DNA from 4 places in the Streptomyces sp. NPDC059224 genome. Region 2 is predicted to be linked to each of the others. Evidence: riboswitches for the same ligand, from Rfam matches in the RefSeq annotation. Region 2 holds a riboswitch; each other region holds the start of a gene.
The links. A riboswitch is a leader RNA that binds a small molecule or an ion and turns the genes downstream of it on or off. The one in region 2 is predicted to bind cyclic di-AMP.
Positions count from the first base shown of each region.

Region 1: it holds a riboswitch for cyclic di-AMP, as region 2 does, so the genes downstream of both, ACFXI4_RS21010 (M23 family metallopeptidase) here and ACFXI4_RS15580 (M23 family metallopeptidase) in region 2, are expected to answer to the same signal.
Region 3: it holds a riboswitch for cyclic di-AMP, as region 2 does, so the genes downstream of both, ACFXI4_RS39635 (transglycosylase family protein) here and ACFXI4_RS15580 (M23 family metallopeptidase) in region 2, are expected to answer to the same signal.
Region 4: it holds a riboswitch for cyclic di-AMP, as region 2 does, so the genes downstream of both, ACFXI4_RS09435 (C40 family peptidase) here and ACFXI4_RS15580 (M23 family metallopeptidase) in region 2, are expected to answer to the same signal.

Region 1 is NZ_JBHZAN010000018.1:69,439-71,630, reverse strand. Features, by position in the region: gene ACFXI4_RS21015 (M16 family metallopeptidase) at 1-860, shown strand, start outside; cyclic di-AMP (ydaO/yuaA leader) riboswitch at 1,053-1,216, shown strand; gene ACFXI4_RS21010 (M23 family metallopeptidase) at 1,229-1,984, shown strand.
Region 2 is NZ_JBHZAN010000013.1:21,646-23,837, forward strand. Features, by position in the region: gene ACFXI4_RS15575 (aldo/keto reductase) at 1-194, opposite strand, end outside; gene ACFXI4_RS15580 (M23 family metallopeptidase) at 350-1,384, opposite strand; cyclic di-AMP (ydaO/yuaA leader) riboswitch at 1,392-1,552, opposite strand; gene ACFXI4_RS15585 (hypothetical protein) at 1,727-2,062, opposite strand.
Region 3 is NZ_JBHZAN010000053.1:38,538-40,729, reverse strand. Features, by position in the region: gene ACFXI4_RS39640 (transglycosylase family protein) at 1-719, shown strand, start outside; cyclic di-AMP (ydaO/yuaA leader) riboswitch at 928-1,099, shown strand; gene ACFXI4_RS39635 (transglycosylase family protein) at 1,103-1,774, shown strand; gene eno (phosphopyruvate hydratase) at 2,164-2,192, shown strand, end outside.
Region 4 is NZ_JBHZAN010000007.1:113,867-116,058, forward strand. Features, by position in the region: gene ACFXI4_RS09435 (C40 family peptidase) at 1-1,243, opposite strand, end outside; cyclic di-AMP (ydaO/yuaA leader) riboswitch at 1,252-1,426, opposite strand; gene ACFXI4_RS09440 (DUF1996 domain-containing protein) at 1,771-2,192, shown strand, end outside.

The DNA of each region.
Region 1 (2,192 bases), on a different contig from region 2:
TGTCCCGGCCGCGCCAGGGCACCGAGGACACCGTCGAGAAGATCGACGCGGCCGCCGTACGCGCCTTCTACGACCGGCATGTGCGGCCCGCCACCGCCACCGCGGTCGTCGTCGGCGACCTGACCGGCATCGACCTGGACGAACTGCTCGGCGAGACCCTGGGCGCCTGGCGCGGCACGGCCGCCCAGCCCCGGCCGGTGCCCCCGGTCACCGCGGACGACACCGGCCGTGTCGTCATCGTGGACCGCCCCGGGGCCGTCCAGACGCAGCTGCTCATCGGCCGCGTCGGCGCCGACCGGCACGACCGCGTCTGGCCCGCCCAGGTGCTCGGCACCTACTGCCTGGGCGGCACCCTCACCTCCCGCCTGGACCGCGTCCTGCGCGAGGAGAAGGGCTACACCTACGGCGTCCGTGCCTTCGGGCAGGTGCTGCGCTCCGCCCCCGACGGCAGCGGCGCCTCGATGCTCGCCATCAGCGGCTCCGTGGACACCCCGAACACCGGCCCGGCGCTCCAGGACCTGTGGACGGTGCTGCGCACCCTCGCCTCCGGGGGCCTCACGGACGCCGAGCGTGACGTCGCCGTGCAGAACCTGGTCGGCGTGGCGCCGCTCAAGTACGAGACGGCGGCGGCCGTCGCCGGCACCCTGGCCGACCAGGTCGAGCAGCATCTGCCGGACGACTTCCAGGCCACCCTCTACCGGCAACTGGCCGCCACCGGCACCGTGGAGGCCACCGCGGCGGTCGTGAGCGCCTTCCCGGTCGACCACCTGGTGACGGTCCTGGTCGGCGACGCGGCGCAGATCAAGGAGCCCGTCGAGGCCCTCGGCATCGGCGAAGTGACGGTCGTCGCCGCGGAGTAGCGGGACGCGTGCGCCCGGAGCCCTGGTGACCCTCGGGTCACCGGGGCTCTGAAATGTCCGAATTGGGGCGGAGGTTGCCTGTCTGCCCTGTGGGATGCGCGACAAAAACCGCGATCCGTTTGAGGATTGCGAGGACGCCCTCATAGGTTCTTCCGGACTGTCCGCCAGGCACCGAGCCGCGCCCGCGGCACCGGACAGTCATCGCCGAGTCCCCGTACGGCGCGAGCCAGGGGAGCCGGGGACCCATGCAGTCCCTGGGGTGAATCGGACGCCCGCGCGAGCCGCGAGGGCGCCCGTAGGAGACCTTCCTGCTCCGAACCCGTCAGCTAACCCGGTAGGCGAGAGGGAAGGAAAGGACCAGCCTCTACATGGCGTTCATGTGCGCCTCCGGGAAGCACCGTCGTCCCGGCCGGGTGAAGCGCACCACCGCGCAGGCCGCCGGTATCGCGGCCCTCACCACCACAGGTGTCATCGGCACCGTCTCGGCAGCCCCGGCGCTCGCCGCGGAGAACTCGGTCGAGCAGACCGGCCTCACTCCGGTGATCACGGTCAGCGACTCGGTCGCCGAGCAGATCGACGCCCAGGCCGCCGCGCAGACGGCGGCCGCCGAGCGCAAGGCGGCCGAGGAGGCCGCGCGCAAGAAGGCGGCGGCCAAGGCCAAGAAGGAGCGCGAGGCCGAGGTGCGTGCCGCGCGGGAGGCCGAGCGCAAGCGTCTCAACGCCTTCGTCGCGCCGATCTCCGACTCGTACGTCTCCACCGGCTACCGGACCGGCGGCTCCCTGTGGTCCTCCGGCGCCCACACCGGCATCGACTTCCACGCCGCCACCGGCACGGTGGTGCACGCGGTCGGTACCGGCACGGTCGTCTCCACCGGATGGGGCGGCTCGTACGGCAACCAGATCGTCATCAAGATGGCCGACGGCATGTACACCCAGTACGGCCACCTGTCGTCGATAGGAGTCTCGGTGGGGCAGAAGGTCACCCCGGGCGAGCGGATCGGCCTCTCCGGCGCGACCGGCAACGTGACCGGCCCGCACCTCCACTTCGAGGCCCGCACGACCCCGGAGTACGGCTCGGACGTCGACCCGGTCTCCTACCTCCGCAAGCACGGTGTCGACGTCTGACCCGAACGCGGCGACGACCGTGTGACGTCACGCGGCGAGTGTGCCGAAGCCCCGGCTCCCGAGCCGGGGCTTTCGTCGTTTTCGTGAACCCGATGTCCAAAAAATATGCATGGATTCAGGGCCGCCGTCGGAAATTCCCGCTCATTGCAATAGAGTCACGGAACGGACGCCACTCGGCGGCGTTTCACGGGGATTAAGGCGGAGGTCG
Region 2 (2,192 bases):
GCCGAGTACGAGTCGGCGGTGTCCACGAAGTTGCCGCCCGCGGCCGTGTACGCGTCCAGGACGGCGAAGGAGGCTGCCTCGTCGGCGGTCCAGCCGAAGACGTTGCCGCCGAGGCAGAGCGGGAAGACCTCGAGGTCGGATGCGCCGAGCTTGCGGAGGGAGCGGGGAGCGGGAGAAACGGAAGAAGGGGTCATGCCTCAGTTCAACACCGGCTGCCCGCGGACCCATGGCGCCGCAACGCGAAGTTCTCGTAAAAGCGGAAGGCCCCCTCCGACTCCCGGACGCACCGGACCGGCGGCCCTGACGTCGGGGGGTCGTCATCAGGGCCGCCGGGGTTCAGTGGGCTCCGTCAGGGGGTGAGGCCCTTGCCGCGCAGCCACGTCATCGGGTCGATGCCGGTGGCCTGACCGCCGGGGTGGACCTCCAGGTGGAGGTGCGGGCCGGTGACGTTGCCGGTGGCGCCCACCCGGCCGATGACGTCTCCGGTGGCGACCTTCTGGCCGACCTTGACGCCGATCGAGGACTGGTGGCAGAACCACAGCTCGGTGCCGTCGTCGAGGGTGAGGATCGTGCGGTAGCCGTACGAGCCGGCCCAGCCGGCCTCCGTGACGGTGCCACTGTGCACGGCCTTGATCAGGGTGCCGGTGGGGGCGGCGAAGTCGAGACCGGTGTGGTAGCCGGAGGCCCACATGGAGCCGGCCTGCCCGAAGGTGCCGGTGATCGTGTAGGAGACGACCGGCAGCGTGTACTGCTTGGCCAGCGCGGCGAGCCGCTTCTGCTCGGCCTGCGCCTTCTCGGCGGCCTGCGCCTGCTCCTTGGCGTCGGCGGCCTTGGCGGCCGCCGCCTTCTCCGCCTTGGCCTCCGCGTCGGAGACCGCCTTGTCGGCGGCGGCCACGGCCTTGGCGGTGGCCTTGACGTCGATCTGGGTCTGCTGCTGCTCGGCCTGGGCGATGATCCGGCTGCGCAGCGCCTCACCGGCGTCGGAGGAGGAGTCCGCGTCGGTGGCGGTCGTCGTGGTGACGCTGCTGAGCGCGGTCTGGGTGGCCTGGTGGCCGCCGCCGTCGCCGAGCAGGGAGTCGACGGAGGACGGCAGGTCGGGCAGCGAGATGGAGACCGGCGGCTTGCCCGTGTTGGCACTGGCCATGCCGCCCGCGCCGACGGCAGCGATGACGCCGACGCCGAGGACCGTGGAGCTGCGGGCGAGACCGCCGCCGCGCTGCTTGGCGACCCGGTGCCGGCCACGAACCGGGGCGAGGGACTCCTCGGTGGGGTTCCACTCCTCCCAGGGACCCTCGTCGGTGCGGTGTCCGTCGTAGCCGTAGACGTCGGGCTGACGCTGGCTGGGCACGAACGGGGCTGTCGGAGCAGGCCGGTTGGACGCCACGCGGGCGCACTCCTTTCCTTCCGCTGCCTACCGGGTTAGCTGACGGGTTCGGAGCAGGAAGGTCTCCTACGCGCGTATACCGACCGATTGGTGCCCGGTGGTACTTGCGCGATTCACCCCATGGTGGTGGTTCCCCGGTTCCCTTGCGGGATTCGGCGCGTGCGCACGGAGCCGTCGCGGGTGACGGCTGGGACGACCGCGCTGCGTTATCGAACGTTAATAGACCCGGATGGCAGATTCCAAGCCGTTCTCCTTGATCATTACGCATTCGAAGCCTGGACTTACCTGCCATGACCAATCAAAAACGGTCGAGTTGACCATGCATTCCGCGCGACTCAGGAGTCACACGCGTTTTGATGGTGACTCAGATGGTGCGCGGAGGGCGGTCGGACGTGCACCGAGAGTGACGACCCCGGCGGGGACGGGTGCCCACGCCCCAGGGACCGCCGCACGGCGAGGCAGCGCCGTGCCGTCCGGCGGGCCGCCGCCGGTGCACCGGCGCACCTCGGCCGCGCGCCCGCCGCGGCCTCCTGCCGGTCGCCGGTCGCCGGTCGCCGGTCGCCGGTCGCCGAGGCGGACGATCCGGTTGATGCCGATGGCGAGGGCGGCGACGGTGAGCACGGTGACGATCCCGGTGGCGGCGCCGGTGTCCGGCAGGAGGCCGCGGCGGGCGCGCACGCCGCAGGTGGCGAGGAAACGTGGCGACGCCCGCGAGGAACGTGGTGCGCAGGGACGAGAGGGGTGCGGCGATCAGCGGGGCGGGCAGGAGACGAGCCGGGATCCGGGCGTCGGCGGCCCCGTCGTCCAG
Region 3 (2,192 bases), on a different contig from region 2:
AGATCGCCGTCGCCGAGAAGATCCTCGCCGACCAGGGCACCAAGCCCTGGCGGACCTGTGCCCTGTTCGCCGGGCTGTCCTCGGACGACTCCTCGGTGAACGTCGACACGGGCCTCGGCGGATCCGGCGACACGTCCGGCTCCTCCGACTCGTCCCCCGGGCTGTCTGATTCGTCCTCTTCATCTGGTTCATCGGATTCATCTGGTTCATCGGATACCGGATCGTCCGACTCCTCGCCGGACGCGTCGGGCGCCACGGACCCGGACTCGGCCACCCCGTCCCCGAGTGGGAGGGGCGACTCCGGCAAGGGCGCCTCCACCGGCTCCACGAAGACGGACAAGTCGGGATCCAAAGGCTCCGGCACCCCGGAGGTGAGCGAGAACCCCGTGGTGCCCGAAGCCGACGACTCGGACAATTCGTGGCAGACGGGCAGCTCTTGGGATCTGGTCGACACGGGAGCCGTCAGCAGCAGCGGCAAGCACCGCGGCGGCTCGGCGGACGAAAGCGTGACAAACGGTCAGAGTGCGACGTCTTCCGGACGTCACGCCTCCCCGGGTGCCGGCACCTACACCGTGCGGGACGGCGACACGCTCGCCTCCATCGCCGACTCCCTTGACCTCGACGGCGGATGGCGCGCGCTCTTCGCCGCCAACAAGGCGGACATCGGCACCGACCCGAACCACATCGCCCCCGGTCAGACCCTGAAACTCAGTAGCTAAACGGATTGAAACCGGCGGGAGTTGACGCTTCCGCCCGCCCTATTTCGAAGCCAAATGTCCGCTTTGGTGAAAGTGTGGGATGAGTCTCAGAAGCCCTGATCATCTTTGATATTCGCCGGATCGCCTGTTTACGGTCGAGGCCGCTCGTCACCACGAGCCCCGGCCGCCGCAACGCCGAGTCCTGCCAGCGGCCACCCGGGAACAGTCGTCGCGTCAAGCGCCGTAGGCAGGAGCGGGGGACCCAAGGTAGGTGCCGGGACCGGTGGTTGAGGCTGCCGTGTCCGGCTCGGGGTGAAGCCGCGCACCGTGAGGTGTGCGGCCGGGCAACTCATTCGGCCCGAACCCGACAGCTCACCTCGCAGGCGTCGGTGAGGGGATCCTCCATGCTGTTTTCCGGCAAGGGCAAGCACCGTCGTCCGTCCAAGGCCGCCCGCGTCGCCGCGCTCGCCGGCGTCACCGGTGTCGCCATCGCCGCTCCGCTGATGGCCACCGGCACCGCCTCGGCCGCCACCGCCTCCGAGTGGGACGCCGTCGCCCGGTGCGAGTCCGGTGGCAACTGGGCCATCAACACCGGCAACGGCTACTACGGCGGTCTGCAGTTCTCCGCCTCCACCTGGGCCGCGTACGGCGGCACGCAGTACGCCGCGCAGGCCAACCAGGCCACCAAGGCGCAGCAGATCGAGATCGCCGAGAAGGTTCTCGGCGCGCAGGGCAAGGGTGCCTGGCCGGTCTGCGGCACGGGCCTGTCCGGCGCCGCCCACACCGGCGGCAGCACCAGCTCGTCGAGCAGCGGCACCGCCACCCGCTCGACCGACACCCAGGCCGCCTCCCGCTCCGCCGAGCGTCCGGCCGCCAAGAAGACGGTCACCACCCCGACCGGCAAGAAGGTCAAGAAGGGCGACGGCGAGTACAAGGTCGTCAAGGGCGACACGCTCAGCTCGATCGCCGAGAAGCACAAGGTCAAGGGTGGCTGGCAGGCGCTGTTCAAGCTGAACAAGGACATCGTCGACGACGCCGACTTCATCTACCCGGGCCAGCAGCTGCACCTCAAGTAGGCCCCGGGAGGCGGGCACCCCGAAGTGACAGGCGGCGCCCGGCCGAACCACAGCGCTCACACAACCGTGGTCCCCGCGGTGAGGACCACATGAGGGCCACCCCCGTCCCCCACGGCTCCCCGCTCCGGTGCGTCTTCCCCCGTACGCGCCGGGGCGGGGTTTCTCTTTGTCCTCGTGCGGTGGTCCTCTCCTTGACCCGCTCTTCTTCCGTTCTTCATCGGACCCCCCTTTGTTCCGTGCATGAACAATGAGTACCGTCTCTGTGTCCACGGGCCGGTCGGTCGGCTGGCTCACGGGCCCGGGACGGTTAGGCTCTAGTCGCAAGGCTGAGCAAGGGCCGACCAGGCCCGCGTGCGCCCGCACAACCAGCGTCACATCCCAAGAAGGAGATGCTCGTGCCGTCCATCGACGTCGTCGT
Region 4 (2,192 bases), on a different contig from region 2:
CGGGAGCCGCCGCGTCCGGGGCCGACGCGGCGTACGCGGCGGCGGGATAGGCGGCCTCCGCGGTGGCCGCCGGCGTGCTGAGGTAGGCGGCGGCCGCGTCCTGCGCGACGCCCGGGAAGAAACCGTTGTCCATCGGGCCCGGGACGGGCGCAGGCGTCTGGAAGGCGCCCGTGTCGGCGGGGTACGCGGCCTGGAAGGCGTCCGTGTGCGCGGGGGGCACGGAGGGAAACCCGCCGGTGTCGTCCGGCATCCGGAACGTGCCCGTGGCGCCCGGCGTCATGACCCGGAAGGAGCCGGTGTCGCCCGCGCCCGCGGCCGGCATCGCACCCGTCTCCCCGCCCGTCACGGGCGGGAAGCCGTCGGTGGCGCCCGGGGTCATCACGCGGGAGCCGTCCGTGTTCGCCGGGAACCGGGACTGGACGGCGCCCGGGGTCATGATCCGGAAGGTGCCTGTGTCCGTCGCGGACACCACCGGGATGCCACCCGTCGTCTCCGTCACGGTCGGGGCCCGCGAGGAGCCGGTGTCGCCGTACCGCTCCGGCATGCCGGCGGGGGCCGACCACTGCTGCGCGGGGGCCTGGGCCTCGGGCGCCGGCCAGGGGGCCTGAGCCGCCTGCGGTGCCGGTGCCGGTGCCGGGACGGGAGCGGCCGGTTCGGGCGCCGCGATCGCGCGCTGTCCGGTGCGCTGGGACAGCAGCTCGCGCGCCTTGGCGATCTTCAGCTGGTACTTGGTCTTGGACGCGCCCGGCGTGGCCCGCTGCGGCGCGGCGGCGGGCAGCGCCTTGGGCGAGCTGGACGGTCCCGGGGGCAGTGCCGCGGGGGATCCGGCCGTCAGTTCCAGCGGGCGCCCCGCCGGTTCGCGGACGACCTCGATGTCGCTGTTCGCGGACGGCCCCGCGGTCAGCTCGGGCCGGGCCGCGCCGGTGCCCTCCAGCTGGCCGAGCAGGTCGGCCGCCATGGCGCTGACGGGGCGTCGCGGGCCGGGACGGGCGGGCTGCCGGTCGGAGGGCAGCGCCGCCGGGACACTCGGCCCCAGCCGCGAGCGCGCTCCGTCGAACCACTCGCGGGCGATGCTGTCGAGGCCCGGGTCGTCACGCCGGGGCCGCTTGAACAGCGGGACACCGCGGGACCGCGAGCCCCCGTTCATCGCGCGTGTGGCGTTGTAGTTCCCGGTGGCGTTCTCGGCCTGGTCGTAGAGGCTGTCGATCCGCTGTCGAACCTCGTCACGGCTCTCGGGCGCCATGGGGGTCGTGCTCCTTCCGTACTCCGCCGACCGGGTTAGCTGTCGGGTTCGGGCGGGTCGATCCGGAAGGCATGCCCTACGGCCGTCGCCCCTCAGGGCAGTTGGCCGATTCACCCCAGTGGTTCGGTTGGGTCCCCGGCTCCGGGAGGCCCCGTTGGGCACCGGATTGGGCGGAGGCCGCGCGGCCCGACGGGATTCGCCGGGGGGAGCCGAGCGGCTTGCCCGTCAACTTAGCCAACTTGTGTCACTCGTGTGAAGGTTGAAGTGGCTAATGTCCGATACGTAATTGTGATGTTCGTCGTAGCGTTCGAGGTGCCGGAGCGGTGTCGTGGGCGACCGGACGGCTGCTTCCTATGAGATCGCCGTGAATTCGTGGGGCCGTTGAACACGGCGGCGCCGGGCCGCGTACAGGGCGGGGGATTTCCATGTCCGGCCCGACCACGACACGCAGGGGAACGACCTTGAGACCCAACAGGCGCAGACGCCCGACCGGCGCACAACGAGCGACCTTCGCAGCGGTCGCCCTCATGCTCGGCGGCGCAACACTGGTCGCGGTGAACGTCTACGCCTCGGCCACCGAAGGCGGTTCGGACCAGCAGGCCGGGCAGACCGCCCAGGTGCTGTCCGCGCCGACCGTCTACTGCCCCGACGCCGGCAGCCGTCTGACGGACGTGCCCGACGCGGCCCGGGCCGACGTCGACGGTGAACTCGCGCAGCTGGACCAGCAGATCGCGGCCGCCTACCAGCAGCTCAAGGAGTCGGCGGCGGCGATCCGGCAGAACCCCTCTCTCGCCGACCAGACGATTCTGGGTCCGCTGAAGGAGAAGCGGTCCGAATCCCTCCAGCGCATCGCCGACGCCATCGGCCGGGAGGGCGACCGCCCCGAGGGCCTCGACGACCTCGCCCCCTGCACCCTGCGCTCCTCGGACCAGGGCGGCGGCCAGTCGGC